2 regions of the Demequina pilifera genome follow, and region 2 is predicted to be linked to the other one. Evidence: predicted binding sites of a transcription regulator. Region 2 holds the regulator's gene; the other holds the start of a gene.
The links. The regulator HspR, encoded in region 2, represses chaperone genes until heat shock. The targets are predictions, from matches to a motif close to AAGTTGAGTCNNNNNGACTCAACTT.

Region 1: the regulator HspR is predicted to act here: its motif matches at 7,002-7,026, upstream of ACNI14_RS00775 (Hsp20/alpha crystallin family protein).

What each region holds. Positions count from the first base shown of each region.
Region 1 covers NZ_JBMDTW010000001.1:174,233-183,047, reverse strand. Annotated here, with positions in the region: partial or broken gene ACNI14_RS00805 (LacI family DNA-binding transcriptional regulator) at 1-906, shown strand, start outside; gene ACNI14_RS00800 (NADP-dependent oxidoreductase) at 903-1,826, opposite strand; gene mgrA (L-glyceraldehyde 3-phosphate reductase) at 1,965-3,005, shown strand; gene ACNI14_RS00790 (TetR/AcrR family transcriptional regulator) at 3,002-3,571, opposite strand; gene ACNI14_RS00785 (FAD-binding protein) at 3,631-5,283, shown strand; gene ACNI14_RS00780 (SDR family NAD(P)-dependent oxidoreductase) at 5,301-6,428, shown strand; gene ACNI14_RS00775 (Hsp20/alpha crystallin family protein) at 6,502-6,948, opposite strand; gene ACNI14_RS00770 (YoaK family protein) at 7,298-8,002, opposite strand; gene ACNI14_RS00765 (acetamidase/formamidase family protein) at 8,118-8,815, shown strand, end outside.
Region 2 covers NZ_JBMDTW010000003.1:280,604-289,418, reverse strand. Annotated here, with positions in the region: gene ACNI14_RS06635 (ATP-binding protein) at 1-1,012, opposite strand, end outside; gene ACNI14_RS06630 (heat shock protein transcriptional repressor HspR) at 1,225-1,650, opposite strand; gene ACNI14_RS06625 (DnaJ C-terminal domain-containing protein) at 1,717-2,688, opposite strand; gene ACNI14_RS06620 (nucleotide exchange factor GrpE) at 2,720-3,322, opposite strand; gene dnaK (molecular chaperone DnaK) at 3,388-5,271, opposite strand; gene ACNI14_RS06610 (rhodanese-like domain-containing protein) at 5,479-5,949, shown strand; gene ACNI14_RS06605 (ABC transporter ATP-binding protein) at 6,134-6,784, opposite strand; gene ACNI14_RS06600 (ABC transporter permease) at 6,781-8,424, opposite strand; gene ACNI14_RS06595 (thiamine ABC transporter substrate-binding protein) at 8,444-8,815, opposite strand, start outside.

The DNA.
Region 1 (8,815 bases), on a different contig from region 2:
CCGGACAGCGCGGAGGCCGTGAAGCAGGCGATCGCGGAGCTCGGCTACGTGCCGAACCGTGCGGCACGCTCTCTCGCGAGCCAGCAGTCGCACGCCATTGCGCTGGTCGTTCCGGAGGACATCACCCGGTTCCTGGGCGACGTGTACTTCGCGTCCGTCGTGGCCGGCATCACCAGCCGGCTCGAGCAGTCGGACTACGTGCTGAGCCTCATGGTCGCCAGCCAGGCGCCCGAGGGCAAGATGCTGCGCTATCTCGCCGGCGGCGCGGTCGACGGAGTCGTGGTGGTCTCGCACCACACCAGCAACCACTCGCTGCGTCAGATCGGCGAACTGATGCCCATGGTCTTCGGCGGCCGGTCGGCCATTCCCGGCGTCGACGCGTACGTGGTCGACGTCAACAACGTGGACGGCGCCGCGAAGGCGACTCAACGGCTCATCGACAGGGGCTGCACACGCATCGCGACCATCTCAGGACCGCTGTCCATGCACAGCTCCCTTGACCGCGTCGAGGGGTGGCGGCGCGCCTTGCACGACGCCCGCCTGCAGCCCGGTCCCGTGGTGGACGGCGACTACACGATGCTCGGCGGCGCACGGGCGATGCGAGAGGTGCTGGCCACCTACCCCGAGGTCGATGGGGTCTTCGTCGCATCGGATCTGATGACGAGTGGCGCGATGCCGGTGGCGCTCGACCGGGGCCTGCGCATCCCGGAGGACGTGGCGCTGGTCGGTTACGACGACAGCCCGGCCGTCGAGGCGTGCGAGATCCCGCTCACCACAGTGCGCCAGCCGTCGGAGGAGATGGGCCGCGAGATGGCGGACATCCTGCTCGGCGTGCTGTCGGGGGAGACGGATAGGCCGCGCACGACGATCATGCCCACGACCCTGGTCGTCAGGGAATCGGCCTAGACGGTCACCACGAGCTTGCCCCGCACGTGGCCGCGCTCGAGTTCGCGGTAGGCGTCGGCGGTGGCCTCGAGGGGGTAGCTGCCCGCGACCTCGACGCGCACGTGACCGTCATCGATCAGGCCCGCGATCTCAGCGAGGTCCGCCGAGTCGGGACGGACCCAGATGTAGTGGCCGCCGTACTCGCTCGCGGCCCGAGGGTCGGCGATCGACGCCACCACGCCTTCGGGGGCCAGCAGCGCGGCCGTGTCGTCGAGCGAGTCGCCGCCCGCGAAGTCGATGATCGCGTCGTATCCGTGCGGCCGCGCCTCGAGGGCGCGTTCGCGAAGCCCCTGTCCGTACTCGAGGTGCGTCGCGCCGAGGTCGCACACGTAGTGGTGATTGCGGGCTGACGCCGTGCCGACCACGTCGGCGCCCAGGTGCGCCGCGATCTGCACCCCGAAGGTTCCCACGCCGCCACTGGCGCCGTGAATGAGGACGGTCGATCCGGCGGTCACGCCTGCGCGTCGCAGTGTCTGCAGGGCGGTGAGGCCCGCAAGGGGGACGGCGGCGGCCTGGGCGTGAGTGATCGACGCCGGCTTGTGGGCCGCTGTACGCACAGGCACCGCGACCCGCTCCGCGAGGGTGCCACCCGCGACGACGTCGCCGCGGGCGTAGGCGAAGACCTCGTCGCCCACGGAGAATTCGGGCGTGTCGAGCCCCGCCTGCACCACGACGCCGGACACATCCCAACCGGGTATCGCGGGGAGGCGGGCGTCGATGAGGCCCTCGAGATGGCCCTCACGGATCTTGTAGTCGACGGGGTTGAGCCCCGCGGCGCGCACCTCGACCACGATGGTGTCGGGGCCGATGTGCGGTTCGGGCACGTCGGTCAGCTCGAGGACGTCGGCGCTGCCGAACTGGGCGTAGGTGATGGCTCGCATTGATAGGTCAACGCGCCGCGACCGCGCGCACATTCCTGGCAGCGGGGCCGGGGCCGGGGGCCCCGCGGCCCGGAATGCGGACACGCGTGAGCCAGTTGATGAGGGTGGAGCCACCACACCAGCCTGAGGAGACCCACGATGACGTACGTCGCCGACCCTGACCGCTACGACGGCCCGATGATGTTCCGCCGGTGCGGCCGCTCCGGACTCGACCTCCCGTCCCTCTCGCTCGGGCTGTGGCACAACTTCGGGGACGACCGGCCGCGGCAGACGCAGCGCGAGATCATCACGAAGGCGTTCGACCTGGGTGTGACCCACATGGACCTGGCCAACAACTACGGCCCCCCGCACGGCTCGGCGGAACGCAACTTCGGTGCGATCATGCACAGCGACCTCAAGCCGTACCGCGACGAGCTGGTGATCTCGACCAAGGCCGGCTGGGACATGTGGCCGGGCCCCTACGGGCAGGGAGGCGGAGGCCGCAAATACATGCTTGCGAGCCTGGATCAGTCGCTCGAGCGTATGGGCCTCGACTACGTGGACATCTTCTACTCTCACCGGTTCGATCCGACGACCCCGCTCGAGGAGACCGCGGCGGCGCTCGACACGGCGGTGCGATCGGGCCGGGCCCTGTACGTGGGCATCTCGTCGTACGACGCGGATCACACGCGCGAGATGGCCGCGTTGCTGCGCGACCTCGGCACGCCGCTGCTGATCCACCAGCCCAGTTACAACATGCTCAACCGGTGGGTCGAGAACGAGGGGCTGCTCGACGCCGCGGACGAGGTGGGAGCCGGTGTGATCGCGTTCACCGCGCTCGCGCAGGGCATGCTCACCGACAAGTACCTGAACGGCATCCCGGAGGGGTCGCGCGCGGCGGAGGGATCGTCGCTCGACAGCGACTGGCTCACCGACGACGTGCTGCGCCGCCTGCGAGCCCTGAACGACATCGCGGACTCCCGCGGTCAGTCCCTGGCCCAGATGGCGCTCGCGTGGACGCTGCGCGATCCCCGCGTCACATCCATCGTCATGGGCGCGAGCTCGGTGCGCCAGCTCGAGGACAACGTGGCCGCGCTCGCCCGACTCGACTTCACCGATGGTGAGTTGGCCGCGATTGACGAGCACGCGACCGATGCGGGGGTCGACTTGTGGGCCGATGCTCGCAAGGGCTCGCTCTAGGGACGGCGCGCGGGGGCGCCGCCCCAAAGCCCGGGAGTGAGCAGGTGCCACGCGCGTTCGGAGACTGCGTGGCGCTCGTCTCGCGGAGCCTGGCTCACCACCATGGCGACCATGCCGACGGCGAGCATGAGGTCGTCGACCGAGGCCCCCGGGGCGTCGCGGTCCGGAGACTTGGCGAGCTTGCTCGCCAGGACCGCGCGAAGTCGCGCGTCGAACCCGGCGACCCGCGCATCGGCCCTCGCGACGGCGATGGTCTCGATGAATGCCGATGCCGCCTCGGCTTGGTGCGTCACGAGGTCGAGCACGTCGCGCAGCGTCGAGCCCGGCCGGTTCGCCAGCAGCTCGATCTCGGCGAGGTTCTCCTCGAACACCGCCACCGTGAGGGAGATCCGGTCGGGGAAGTGTCGGTACAGGCTGCCTTGACCCACGCCGGCGCGTTTGGCGACCGCGGACAGCGGCGCATCGATGCCGCGCTCGTCGAAGACGGTGCGAGCCGCGGCGATGAGCGCGGCGCGATTCTCGGGCCCAGCGCTCGGCCCGCGGTTCGTCCGGGTCTGGTTGGCCATAGGAATAGAGTAGAGACCGGACAGCGTTGTCCGGAATCGAGTGCAAGGGAGGCACACCGATGGCAGAGCAGACGTGGGACGAAGAGGTCGATCTTCTGGTCGCGGGATCCGGGGCGGCGGCCATGAGCGCCGCGATCGCCGGAGCGGACGCGGGCCTGAGGGTCCTGATCGTCGAGAGCACCGAGAAATGGGGCGGCACCACCGCGATCAGCGGCGGCGGGCTGTGGATGCCCAATCACCCCGACATGGGCAAGCTTGGCAAGAAGGACTCCCGCGAGGACGTCTTGACGTACATGGACGCCGTGATCGGCGACGTGGGTCCGGCAAGCTCGAAGGAGCGCCGCGAGGCCTATGTGGACACCGTGCCGGTCGTCTACAACGAGTGGAAGCGCCTGGGCATCAAGTGGGCGTTGAGCGGTGACTATCCGGACTACTACCCCGACAAGCCTGGCGGCATGGACGGCGGTCGCGCGATCGAGACCGAACCGTTCGACTCCAAGCGTCTGGGCGACTGGTTCGCCAAGTCGCGCGCGATGGTTCCGATCCCGGTCAAGACGGACGACGTGTGGCTGCTGTCCCGCGCCTGGTCCTCTGCCAGCGGTTTCTGGCGCGGCGCGCAGTTCGTGGGTCGCACGCTCAAGGGCCTGCTGTCGGGCAAGCGCCTCTACGGCCTCGGCGGAGCGTACGCCGGCCATCTCATGGCGGCCGTGCAGAAGGCGGGCGTCGAGGTGCGCCTCAACACGCCGATCACCCGCGTGATCAAGGACGATGCGGGCGTCGCCGTGGGCGCCGAGGTGGCGTCGCCTGATGGCACGGTGCGCATCAGGGCGCGAGCCGGCATCATGCTCGGCACGGGCGGCTTTGCGGCCAACAAGGAGTGGCGCCTCAAGCACCATGGCATCGAGGGCTACACCTCGGCTCCCGAAGGCGACATGGGCACCGGCATCCAGGTGGGGATCGACGCGGGCGCCGACGTGGCGCTCATGGACGATGCCTGGTGGGGCGCGTCGATGGTGGCCACCGATGGCGAGGTGGGCTTCAGTGTGAACGAGCGGTCGAACCCGTACTCGATCATCGTCGACCAGACGGGCGAGCGGTTCGTGAACGAGTCCGCGAGCTACATCGACGTGGGTCACGCGATTCTGGAGCGCGACAAGACGGTGCCCGCGATCCACAGCTGGATGATCACCGACCGCCGCCACCAGAAGCGGTATCTCAACTCCACGGCCATGCGGGGGCTCAAGAAGCTCCGCGAAGCCGGCAGCGTCGTCGAGGCGGACACGCTCGAGGAGCTCTCGGAGAAGCTCGGGCTCGACAAGGCCACGTTCAAGGCGACCATTCAGCGCTTCAACAAGTTCGCCCGCAACGGGGTGGACGAGGACTTCGAGCGCGGCCGCACCAAGTACGACAACTACTACGGCGACCCGTCGCTGAAGAACCCCAACCTCGGGCCGATCGAGAGGGGGCCGTTCCGCGCCTTCATGATCGTTCCCGGAGACCTGGGCACCAAGGGCGGACTCCTGACCGACGAGCACGCGCGCGTGCTCGACACCGACGGAGCCCCCATCGAGGGCCTCTACGCGGCGGGCAACACCACCGCAGCGGTCATGGGTCGGACGTATCCCGGCGCGGGATCGACCATCGGCCCGGCCACCGTGTTCGGCTACCTGGGCGCGCGGCATGCCGCGCAGCGAGTTGCCGCGAAGGCCTGAGCGGAAGGGAGAACGACATGTTCGGCAAGAAGAACGACAAGGACCAGACGACTGCACCTGAGGACTCCGAGGCCGCTGCCCGGCCAGGCTCGACGGGCCTGAGCGGGGACACCAAGATCAAGGATTGGCTGGCGCATCCCCAGGGCGGGCCCGTGCTGCGGGCGATGCTCGCGGAGGCGGGCTCGGACGAGTCGCAGCTCAAGCCCGTGCGCGGGTTCGCCATGAAGAGGCTGATCCCCATGAGCAAGGGGCAGTTCACCGATGAGGCCATCGCGCAGCTCGTCGTGAAGGCGGAGGCCTACGACCCGGCGAGCGCCCCCGCCGACCCGGCCCGCGCATCGGCCCCCGAGGGCGCCGGTGAGGACGAGGAGATCGAGCTGCCCGAGTTCGTCGAGTCGATCACCGAGGGCCGCTTCGCGGCCAAGACGGTGATCGTGACGGGCGCGGGGTCCGGAATCGGCCGCGCCACTGCCTCACGCATCGCGCGTGAGGGCGGGCGTGTGATCGCGGTGGACATCAAGGAGCCCGGACTCGAGGAGCTCGTCGCCGAGAACCCGGGCGCCGACATCGTGAAGGTGGTGGCCAACGTCACGGAACAGGACGACGTCGACGCCATCGTGGCCGCCGCGGGTGATCGGATCGACGGTCTCGCCAACGTCGCAGGGATCATGGACAACATGACCCCGCTTCACGAGGTCAGCGATGAGGTCTGGGACCGCGTGATGGCGGTCAACGCGACGGGGCTGTTCAAGCTGTCACGCGCGGTCATTCCCGCGATGCTGGACGCTCACGCGGGGTCGATCGTCAACATCACCTCGGAGGCGGGGCTGCGAGGCTCTGCGGCTGGCCTGGCCTACACAGCGTCCAAGCACGCGGTGGTGGGCATCACCAAGTCCAGCGCGTTCATGTACGGCCCGCAGGGCATCCGCGTGAATGCGGTGGCTCCCGGGCCGGTCATCACCGGAATCGAGGCGAGCTTCGACTCGGAGCTCGGGGGCAGGCGCATCCGCACCGCCATGGGCGCGATGCCCACGCCGGTCGGCCCCGAGTCGCTCGCCGCCTCGATCACGTTCCTGCTGTCCGATGACGGTCACAACGTCAACGGCGCGATCCTGCCCTCGGACGGCGGGTGGTCGGCGGTGTAGGGGCCGTCGACGCACAGCAAAGGGCCGGGCGCCGCCGTGGGGGCGGGCCCGGCCCTGAGCATGTCGGCGCGGCTTACGCCGTGGCGACCTGGATGCGGCGCGGCTTGGCGGATTCGGCCTTGGGCACCGTGATGGTGAGCAGGCCGTCCCGGTACGCCGCCTCGATCCCTTCGGGGTCGACGCGGTCGGGCAGTCGCACCGCGCGGTGGAACCGGCCGAACCGGCGCTCGATGCGCTTGAATCCGTCCGCGTTCGCGTCGGAGTAGAAGTCGCGCTGGCCGGCGACGGTCAGCACGTTCTCCTCGATGGACACGTCCACCTGGTCGGGCGTCACGCCCGGCAGCTCGACGTGAAGGGTGAAGCCGTCCTCGTTCTCCTCGACGTCGAGGGCGGGGCTGAAGGCGCCCGCGAGCGACGCGTCGGAGTCTCCGAAAAACTGGCGGACCATCCGGTTGAAGTCGTCCTGCCACAGCGACTGAGCCGTCGCCGGGACCGTCTGACGAGTGACCTCTCGTGCCATGGTGAACCTCCTGAAAAGTGTCATGTCACCGCCTTCCGACGGCGTCGGCTGCAAAGTTGAGCCGATACCACTCATGTTAAGACTTGAGTCGAGGCCGCGCAACTCTGAAAAGAGCGTGTTCGCTGAGGGAGATCGGCACGCGCGTCACCGCCGTCCTGCGGGCGCCACTTCTGCACACGGCCGTGACGCAAGGGACGTGCGGGGCCGGTGGGGTTGCACTGGTGTCGCACATGCCGCATACGTCACCGGTGTGTGCAGAACTGGCCGCAGCCGGGCTGAAAGCGAGCGCTGAGCGGGCAGGACGCTGTGGCGTGAAGCCGCCGATGCGCGGGCGGGGCAGGTGCGGGCGCTACAGGCCGGTGGCCTCGGCGAGGTCGCCGGGCTGGGGCTTGGACACGTGCCCCACGATCGTGACGACCACGGTGATGAGCGCGCTCGCGAGCATGCCCACGGCGATGTGAATGGTGAGCAGCAGGGCACCGGCGCATGCGCCCGCGCCGATCAGCAGGATCGCGCCCATGCGGCGCTTCCAGAAGTTCAGGCCCTCCCCACCCGCGAACGAGTCCGCAGCCAGGCCGGTGATGGTCGACGTCACCACCACGGTGGTGATGTCCTTGACCGCGATGTGGCGCGCCACGGCCGCCTGCAGGCCCATCGCCAGTCCGAGCGCGGTCGTGACGGAGAAGGCCAGGAAGTGGGGCGGCTCCGACTCGATGGTGGCGACGATGGCGGAGGCGATGAGCGTGACGGCCACGAACGAGAACAGCAGCGTGGTCTTGTTGGACCAGCCGGCATCGAAGGTGCGCAGCGTGCGCCCGCCGATCGCCGCACCCACGAGAAAGCCGATGAGCGCGAGGACGGGGCCGAGCACGGGCAGGTCGTCGACCCCGGTGAGCGCCATGCCGAGGATCACCACGTTGCCCGTCATGTTGCCCGTGAACACGCGGTCGAGGCCCAGGTACCCCACCGCGTCGATGACGCCCGTCGAGAACGTCAGCGCGAGCATGAGCAGCAGATGAGTGCGGGCGACGTCTCGTCGCATGGCGTCACGCATGGCGGCCTCCTCGTGTTCAATGGCCCCGCACCGCGCTTGCGGTGGAGCCATCCTTGGCCAGGGCGCCGGTAGTCTCGAACAAGAGTAGGGCACCGACCAGGCAGGAGACGTGAGCATGGGCGAATACGCCGGGGTGCTGCGCCGGGGCGAGGGAGTGCCCGACGGCGCGACCTACCTTCCCGTCGGCACGGACACCGCGCTGTGGGGGCGCCTGCCCGCGAGGAACGACGCCCCCGTCCTCACGGTGGACCGCGGCGCCACCGTGGTGGTGGACACCCTGTCTCACGAGGGCCTGCTGCCCGATCAGGGGTCGGATCCGGTGGCGTTCTTCGCGGGGCACGGCGTGAGCGCCGATGCGGTCCTCGCCGAGGCCTCCGAGCTCGCCTCTCGCGGCGGCAGGGGGGAGGAGGACGGCCCTCACGTCGTCACGGGTCCCATCGCCGTGCGCGGCGCGAAGCCGGGAGACCTGCTCGTGGTGGACCTGCTCGACTTCACCCCGCGCGTGCCCTACGGCGTGATCTCGAATCGCCATGGGCGCGGCGCCCTGCCTGGAGAGATGCCGTCGAGCCCGGACAACGTGAGCGTGTTCACGGGAATCGGCCCGGACACCGCGGGGCAGTGGCGAGGCTGGCTTCCCGGCCGCGACGGCGGGCGCCCGACGACCGGCTTCCCGCTCGCCCCGTTCATGGGCATCATCGGCGTGGCGACGGACACCGACGAGCGCGCGCACTCGGTGCCGCCAGGTGCGCATGGCGGCAACCTGGACATCAAGGAGCTGGTGGCCGACACCCGGGTGTACCTGCCGGTGCAGGT
Region 2 (8,815 bases):
AGTCCCGACTGCAGCGGCCGCTCAGCGACTGAGCGCCGGCGGCTCGCGCAAGCGACGCGAACTCGGCGGCCAGTCGGGTCTTTCCCACGCCGGGCTCACCGCTGAGGGTCACGACCCGCAGCCCGGCGTTGCTCTCGCGCCATGCCGATTCGACCAGCTGCAGCGCGTGGTCGCGGCCGACGAGCGATCCCTGGTCGGGGGCGCGCTCGACCCGGGGCCGTGCCGGAGGTGCGGGGGTTCCCGGATCCCCGGGAACCTCGCGACGGAGGATCGCGACGTGGAGGTCCGACAGGTCGGGCGAGGGCTCGGTTCCCAGCTCCTCGATGAAGGCCTCGCGGGCGGAGTGATACGTGGCCAGAGCCTCGCGATGGCGCTCCGCCTGATGCAGCGCGAGCATCAGCTGTCGCCAGCAGTGCTCCTGCAGCGGGTCCGCCTCGAGAGCCGTGCGCAGCTCTCCGATCACGGCCTCGCCTCGGTGGCACGCCAGCATCGCGTCGACACGGTGGGAGACGGCGCTGCGCCGCCTCTCCTCCAGCTGCAGCGCGAACGGACGCAGCCCAGTGACCGTGGCCAGGTCCCCGAGCGCGGGGCCGCGCCAGAGTGCGAGGGCCTCGTCGAGACGCGCCACCGCATCCTCGCCGCGACCCTGATCGAGCAGCGCCCGGCCGTGCTCGCTCGCCTTCAGGAACGCGCGCGCGTCAGTCGCGACGCTGTCGCGCGCCAGGCGATAGCCCGCACCATCGACGAACTCGACGTCCGCGGCGATCGTCGCGCGCAGTCGCGACACATGAGCCTGAACGGCGTGCGCGGTGTCGCGCGGAGGGTCGCCCCTCCACAGATCGTCGGCGAGCGCTTCGACGGAGACCGCGCGGCCGTCATTCAGCACAAGCCGTGCCAGGAGCGCCCGCTGCTTGCCGCCCCGCACTGGGCATTCGTGCTCGCCTACCAGCACCCGCATCGGCCCCAGCAGGAGGACGTCGGGCGTGACGCGGCGATCCGGTGAGACGCTCATCAGTCCTCGAAATCTATAGGTTGGGTGGCCGCAACTCAACCCCCAGCCGGGGCGCGCCGGTTCTCGCGGCCGCGGGCCGCGTGCGCGAGGTGCCGGCACTGCGCGAGGGGACGGTGAGGTACGCGAAGGCGCTCCCGGCGCCACGACCCGACGCGACCGCGTCGCTTGCGTGGACAGCGAGTCGGCCGTTCAGACGGTCCTGGGTGGCGGGGTCAGTCCTGACTCTCGCGGTTCACGGAGCGCCACAGCACCAAGGAGCGCCCCTCGTCCCGCCGCGCGCGATGACCGCGCTCGACGATCACGACAGAGCCCGTGGGCCCGGAGGCGAAGATGCGCGAACCCGTGTCGGCGCGCGGTCGCAGCTTCTCGACCTCGGCCTCCAAGCGGTCGACCCGCTTCTGGAGCGCCAGGATGCGTTTGATGCCTTCGAGGTTGATGCCCTCGTCCTGGCTCATTCGCTGGATCTGGCGCAGGGTCGCGACGTCTCGCAGGGAGTAGCGACGGCCGCCCCCGGGGCGTCGCCTGGGGATCACCAGGCCCAGTCGGTCGTACTGGCGCAGCGTCTGGGCGTGCATGCTCGCGAGTTCGGCGGCCGCGGAGATCTGGAAGACGGGCTCGTCGACGTCTGGCTTGTCCACGGCGCCTCCCTCCTTGGCCGCACCTGCGGTGCGATCAATCTATCGCCGATGCGCGCATCGGCCGTCCTACTTCGCCGCGTCCCGGTACAGGTCCTTGCGCGGGTCGTCCTGGGCGGTCTCCAGGGCGAAGGCCTGGAGGATCTCCTTGGCCTTGCGGCCCAGCTTGCTCGGCACCGCGACCTCGATGGTCGCGAGCAGGTCCCCCACGCCGTCCTTGGCCTGGAGCCCGCGGCCCTTGACGCGCAGCGTCTTTCCGCTGGGCGTGCCGGCGGCGACCTTGACCTTGACGCGGGTGCCGTCGAGGGTGGGCACCTCGACGGTCGCGCCGAGAGAGGCCTCGTCGAACGTGACGGGCACTTTCACGCGCAGGTTGCGGCCCTCGGCGGTGAACACCGGGTGCTTGGAGACGCGGACCGTGAGGATCAGGTCGCCCGCCGGTCCGCCGCTCTGACCTGGCCGACCCTTGCCGCGCAGGCGGATCTTCTGACCGTCTCGCACTCCTACCGGAAGACGAGTGGTGATGTCTCCGGTGGTGGTGCGCAGCGTGATGGTGGCACCCTCCGCAGCCTGGCGGAACGTCACCTCCGTCGTCGCGGCGATGTCCGTGCCCTTGACCGGCCCTCGCTGGAATCCGCCCCCGAAGAGGTTGCCCAGCATGTCCTCGAAGCCCTGAGCCCGGTACTGCTGGCCGCCCGCTCCGCCGGCGCCACCCGGACCACCGGCTCCACCGCCGAACATGCCCGAGAACACGTCCTCGAATCCGGCCCCTCCGGCGCCTCCGGCCTGGAAGCGGGGTCCGCCGCCGCCCATCGCCCGCACGGCGTCATACTGCTGGCGCTGCTTGGGGTCGGACAGCACGCCGTAGGCCTCGCCCACTTCCTTGAAGCGGTTCTCCGACGCCGTGTCCCCAGGGTGGCGGTCCGGGTGGAGATCGCGGGCGAGCTTGCGGTACGCCTTCTTGATCTGCTCCGGGCTGGCGTCTTTGGGGACGCCCAGCGCCGAATAGAAGTCCTTGCTGAACCAGTCCTGACTCGTCACTGCACGCCTCCTCTCGCCTGGTGTCGGTGGGTTACTCGGGCTGCGCGACGATCACGCGTGCGGCGCGCACCACGCGATCGCCGATCCGGTGACCGGGCTGGGCCACGTGCTGAATCGTGGGGACCTCGACCTCGGTCGACGGCTGAGACATCAGCGCCTCGTGGAGCTGGGGGTCGAACTCCTCCCCGGCCTCGCCATAGGACGACCACCCGAACCGGGCGAGCGCCTCCTCGAGCTTGGCGGCGATGGCCTTGAACGGGCCCTCGTCGAGGTCGCCGTGCTCGCGCGCACCCGCGATGTCGTCCAGCGCGGGGATCAGCGCCTCCACCATCTTCGCGGCGGCCACGTCCCCCGCGACCTCGCGGTCGCGGTCCACGCGCTTGCGGTAGTTGACGTACTCGGCCTGCAGCCGCTGCAGGTCGGCGAGGTGCGCCGCGGCCATCTGCTGGGCGCGGTCGATCGCATCGGCTGCGTCCTGCTCGTCCTTGTCGGCGTCGCCGCCTTGGGTGTCGTAGTCGGCAGCGGCGTCGTTCACGATCGCCTCAGCCTGGGCCAGCGAATCGTTGTCGTCGCCGTTCTCGGGCTCCGGGTTCTCGTCCGGGTTGTCGTCGGGCTTCTGATTATCGTCTGTCATGTGAGCCTCCGTGAGCGGCCGCGGCGACGGATGCGGGAGTGGCCCGCATCCGTCGCTTGGCGTCGCTACTTCTTGTCGTCCTCGTCGTCGACGATCTCGGCGTCAACCACATCGTCGTCGGACTCGGGAGCGGACTCCTGCCCGTCGCCGGTCGGTGTGCCTTCGGCGCCCTCGGCCCCGTCCGCACCCTCGGCCTGCTCGGCCGCGTAGACGGCCTCGCCGATCTTCTGTGCCTTCTCGACCAGGACATCGTGCTTGGCCTTGATGTCCTCGGCGTCGTCGCCCTCGAGCGCCGTCTTGACGTCGGCGATCGCGGTCTTGACCTCCTCGGCCGTCTCGGCCGGGACTTTGTCCTCGTTCTCGGAGAGGATCTTCTCCGTCGAGTACGCGAAGGTCTCGGCGTTGTTGCGGGTCTCCGCCTCCTCGCGACGCTTCTTGTCCTCGTCCGCGTGCTCCTCCGCGTCCTTGACCATCTGCTCGATGTCTTCCTTCGACAGGGCCGAGCCGCCGGTCACCGTGATCGACTGCTCCTTGCCGGTGCCGCGGTCCTTCGCGCCCACGTGCACGATGCCGTTGGCGTCGATGTCGAACGTGACCTCGATCTGGGGAACGCCGCGCGGGGCCGGCGCGATGCCGCCCAGCTCGAACGTGCCGAGCATCTTGTTGTCGCGGGCGAACTGGCGCTCACCCTGGTAGACCTGCACGAGCACCGACGGCTGGTTGTCCTCGGCGGTCGAGAAGACCTCGGACGACTTGGTGGGGATCGCGGTGTTGCGCTCGATCAGCGTGGTCATCACGCCGCCCTTGGTCTCGATGCCGAGGCTCAGGGGGGTGACGTCGATGAGCAGCACGTCCTTGCGCTCACCGGAGATGACGCCGGCCTGCAGCGCGGCACCCACGGCGACGACCTCGTCGGGGTTGACGCCCTTGTTGGCCTCCTGGCCACCGGTCAGCTCCTTGACGACGTCGGAGACCGCGGGCATGCGGGTCGAGCCGCCCACGAGCACCACGTGGTCGATGTCGGACAGCTTGATGCCGGCGTCCTTGATGACCTGCTCGAAGGGCGCCTTGGTGCGCTCGATGAGGTCCTGAGTCATCTGCTGGAACTGCGCGCGGGTGAGGCGGGTGTCCAGGTGGACGGGTCCGTTCTCGCCGATCGACAGGTACTGGAGCGAGATGTTGGTGCTGGTCGCGCTCGACAGCTCCTTCTTGGCCTGCTCTGCGGCCTCGCGCAGGCGCTGCACCGCGGACTTGTCCTTGGCGAGGTCGACGCCCTCGGAGTTCTTGACCTCCTTGATGAGGTGGTCGACGACCCTCTGGTCCCAGTCGTCGCCGCCGAGGCGGTTGTCGCCGGCGGTCGCGCGGACCTGAATGGTCGAGAACTCGTCCTCGTCCTTGCCGACCTCGAGCAGGGACACGTCGAACGTGCCGCCACCCAGGTCGAAGACCAGGATGAGCTCGTCCTCCTTGCCGCGGTCCAGCCCGTAGGCGAGCGCGGCGGCGGTGGGCTCGTTGACGATGCGCTGGACCTTGAGGCCCGCGATCTCGCCGGCGTCCTTGGTCGCCTGGCGCTCGGCGTCGTTGAAGTAGGCGGGGACCGTGATGACGGCCTCGGTGACCTTCTCGCCCAGGTACTCCTCCGCGTCGCGCTTGAGCTTGCCGAGGATGCGCGCGGAGATCTCCTGCGCGTTGTACTTCTTGTCGTCGATCTCGGTCGACCAGTCGGTGCCCATGTGGCGCTTGACGGACGCGATGGTGCGGTCCACGTTGGTGACGGCCTGGCGCTTGGCGATCTCGCCCACCAGCACCTCGCCGGTCTTCGAGAACGCGACCACTGACGGGGTGGTGCGAGCGCCCTCGGCGTTCGCGATGACGGTGGGCTCGCCGCCCTCCAGGACGGTCACCACGGAGTTCGTGGTGCCCAGGTCGATGCCTACTGCTCGTGACATTGCTGTCCTCCTTCTTCTGCGGCCTCTCCGACCGCGACGTCTGCCGGCCCGTAACTTGAGCCGCCTACGCTCAAGTATCCACGTCAGGGAAAGCCTGTCAAGCCGACGGCGCCAAAGTTGAGTCGAACCCGCTCAAGTCAGTGGCGACTCGCGCTGGTGCCACGCGACGCTCGACTGGCCGCGGTGGCCCCGAGTAGCGTCCCGATCATGACGACTCCCGCCGAGGCCGCAGCTCACTTCGCCGCCAAGCTCGCCTTCGAGACCGATCCGTCGGACGTGCACGCGGCGCTCGAGGCGCGCGACCCGTCCCTGGTGCTCGTCGACACGCGCGACCAGGTCGCCTGGGACCAGGGGCACGCCCATGGGGCCCTCCACATCCCCAAGGCGCAGCTCGCCGCGAAGATTCCCGAGGTGGCCGGTCCCGACAGCGGGATCGTCGTCTACTGCTGGGGCCCGGGGTGCAACGGCGCGACGCGGGCCGGGCTCCTGATCAGCGAACTCGGCTACGCGGTCAAGGAGATGATCGGCGGCTTCGAGTACTGGGCGCGCGAGGGGCTCCCGGTGGACCGCGTGATCGAGGTCGAGGGCCGGCGGGTCGACGTCGACGCGACCCAGGCGCCCGACCCGCTTGCGGCGCCGGCGGCTCGGGCCGGCCAGCGCATCGCCTGCGACTGCTGAGTCGCGCACGGCCCTCGAGCCACCTCGGTGGCGCTGCCTCGCTCCGACCGGCCGGATCAACTGAGCCGCGACCGCGACTTGCGTGCGTGCCCCCGCCGGGCACGCTCAGTTGATCCGGCCCGTCGGCATGGTGGCGTGGGAGGGGGCGTGCGGCATGGTGGTGTGGGAGGGGATCGGGCTCGCTCTACAGCAGCCGGCCGTCCTCCATGCGCACCACCCGGGTCGCCATGGTCGACGCCTCGTCGGGATCGTGAGTCACGACGATCGCGGTGGTCCCCGCGGCCAGCAGGATGTCGCGCACCTCCGTCGCGAGCCGGGCCCGCAGGTCGGCGTCAAGAGAGGACAGCGGCTCGTCGAGCGCGAGCAGACGCGGGCCAGGCGCGAGCGATCGCGCGAGAGCGACGCGCTGGCGCTGCCCGCCGGAGAGGTCGGTGACCGGCCGGTCCTCGTATCCCGTGAGCCCCACGGTCTCCAGCAGCCGCGCGACGCGCTCCGCACGCTCGGCCTTGGGGGTGCGCTGCATCTCGAGCCCGAATGCGACGTTGCCCGCCACCGTCCGGTGGGGGAACAGCTGACCGTCCTGGAAGATCATGCCGAAGTGGCGTCGGTGCACGGGTACGTGCGTGAGGTCCTCGCCCGCCCACAGGACGGCGCCCGATGCGGGGGGCACCGTGCCCACGACGGCACCGAGCAGGGACGACTTTCCGCATCCGGAGGGGCCCAGGAGGGCGACGATCTCGCCTCGCTCGACATGTAGCGACACCGAGTCGACCGCCACGACCGGCGGACGCCCGGGGTAGACCACCGACACGTCCCGCACATCGAGTCCCGTCACAGATCCGCTCCCACCTGGGTCCGGAGACCCTCCGATGCCATCATGACGGCTGCGGTCATCGCCGCGAGCACCACGGCGGCCGCGAAGGCCATGCCGATGTTCTCGATCCCCGGCCTGCCGAGCAGCCGGTAGATCGCCGTGGTGAGCGTGGGGTGATCCGGCCGCGCCACGAAGGTCGTGGCTCCGAACTCGCCGAGCGCGATCGCGAAGCCGAAGCCGGTCGCGAGGCCGAAGGGCCGCTTGAGCAGGGGCCAGTCCACCGCGCGCCACACCTGCCACGGAGACGCGCCGAGGGTTCCCGCCGCCGCACGCATCGACGCGGGGATGCCGCGCGCCGCCGGCACCAGGGTGCGGGCCACGAGCGGCAGCGCGACGACGGCCTGCGCGATCGGCACGAGCCACCACGACCCGCGCAGGTCCACGCCCAGCACCGAGCGATTCAGCGTCAGCAGCATGCCGAGTCCCACCACCACCGCGCTCACGCCGAGCGGCAGCATGATGATCGAGTCGAGCGCGGTCGATCGGCCGGTGCGACGCGTCAGCAGCGCGGCGACGATGAGCCCCAGGAAGGTCGCGATGGCCGCGGCCACGGTCGCGGCCATCAGGGAGTTCACCGCGGCCTGCCACATCGGCACGGGCAGCGATCCCAGCCCGGAGTCGGTGAGCAGCGCCACGTAGTGGTCCGGGCCGTGACCGTCACGCGTTCGCAGCGACCGCTCGATCAGCGCCCACAGGGGAGTGGCGAGCACGGCGGTCAGGACTGCGAGGATTCCGCCCAGCACCCAGCGGTCCCGGCTGCCGGCCAGCGGGCGGGTGCCGTCGAGCCGCTTGGTGCCCAGCGAGCGCTCGCGGCGACGTCGGGCCCACTCGGCCCCGCCCAGCGCGAGGGCGACGAACACCAGCTGCAGCACCGACAGGACGGCCGCGGCGCGCAGGTCCAGGAACTGGTTCACCTGCAGGTAGATCTCGGTCTCGATGGTCCGCACCCGAGTGCCGCCGAGCACCAGCACCACACCGAAGGATGTGGCGCAGAACAGGAACACGACGGCCGCGGCGGAGCCGATCGACGGCGCGAGCGCCGGCAGCGTGACGTGGGTGAACGCCCGGCGCCGGTCCGCGCCCAAGGTGCGGGCCGCATCGGCCGTCGAGGGGTCGAGGCTCGCCCACGTGCCCCCGACCACCCTGATCACCACCGCGACGTTGTAGAACACCAGGGCGGCGGCGATCGCGACGGGCGACTGGTCGAGACCCAGACCGCTCAGCGGCCCCGATCGCCCCAACAGCGCGGTGAAGGCCGCGGCCACCACCACGGTGGGGAGCACGAACGGAACGGCGGCCAAGGCGCGCACCACGGTCTGGCCCCGCCAGCGCAGGCGGTACAGCGCGTAGGCGCCGGGCAGCCCGAGCAGCAGCGCACCCGACGTGCCCGCCGCCGCGAGCGCGAGCGTGGTGACCACCGCATCGGCCGTGCGCGCGGACGTGACGACGCCGGCGAGGCCGGCGACGTCCAGCCCGCCGTCGAGCAGCCCCCGCCCCATGACCGCCGCGAGCGGCCACAGGAAGAACAGCCCCAGGAACGCGAGGGGCACCGCGGCGAGCGCCCACCACCCCAGTGAGTGGTGGAGCCGCAGCGCCCTCATCGCGTTCCCCGGACCGGAATCAGTCGAGGACGATCTCGGTCCAGGACTCGATCCACGCCTCGCGGTTCGCGGAGATGACCTCGGGGTCCATGGTGTGCGGCGCGTCGGCCAGCGGCGCGAACTCGGCCCACTCCGCGGGCACCTCGACCTGCGAGGAGACGGGGTAGACGTACATGTTCTCGGGCACGCTCGCCTGGAAGTCGTCGGAGAGCATCCAATCGATGACGGCCTGGCCGCCCTCGGGGTTCTCGGCGCCCTCGAGGAGCCCTGCGTACTCCACCTGCCGGAAGCACGTGTCGAGCATCGCCGCGGTGGTGGGCTCGCCGTCGACGACCTCGGACGGCGGGGACGAGGCGTAGCTCAGCACGACGGGATAGTCGCCCCCATAGTT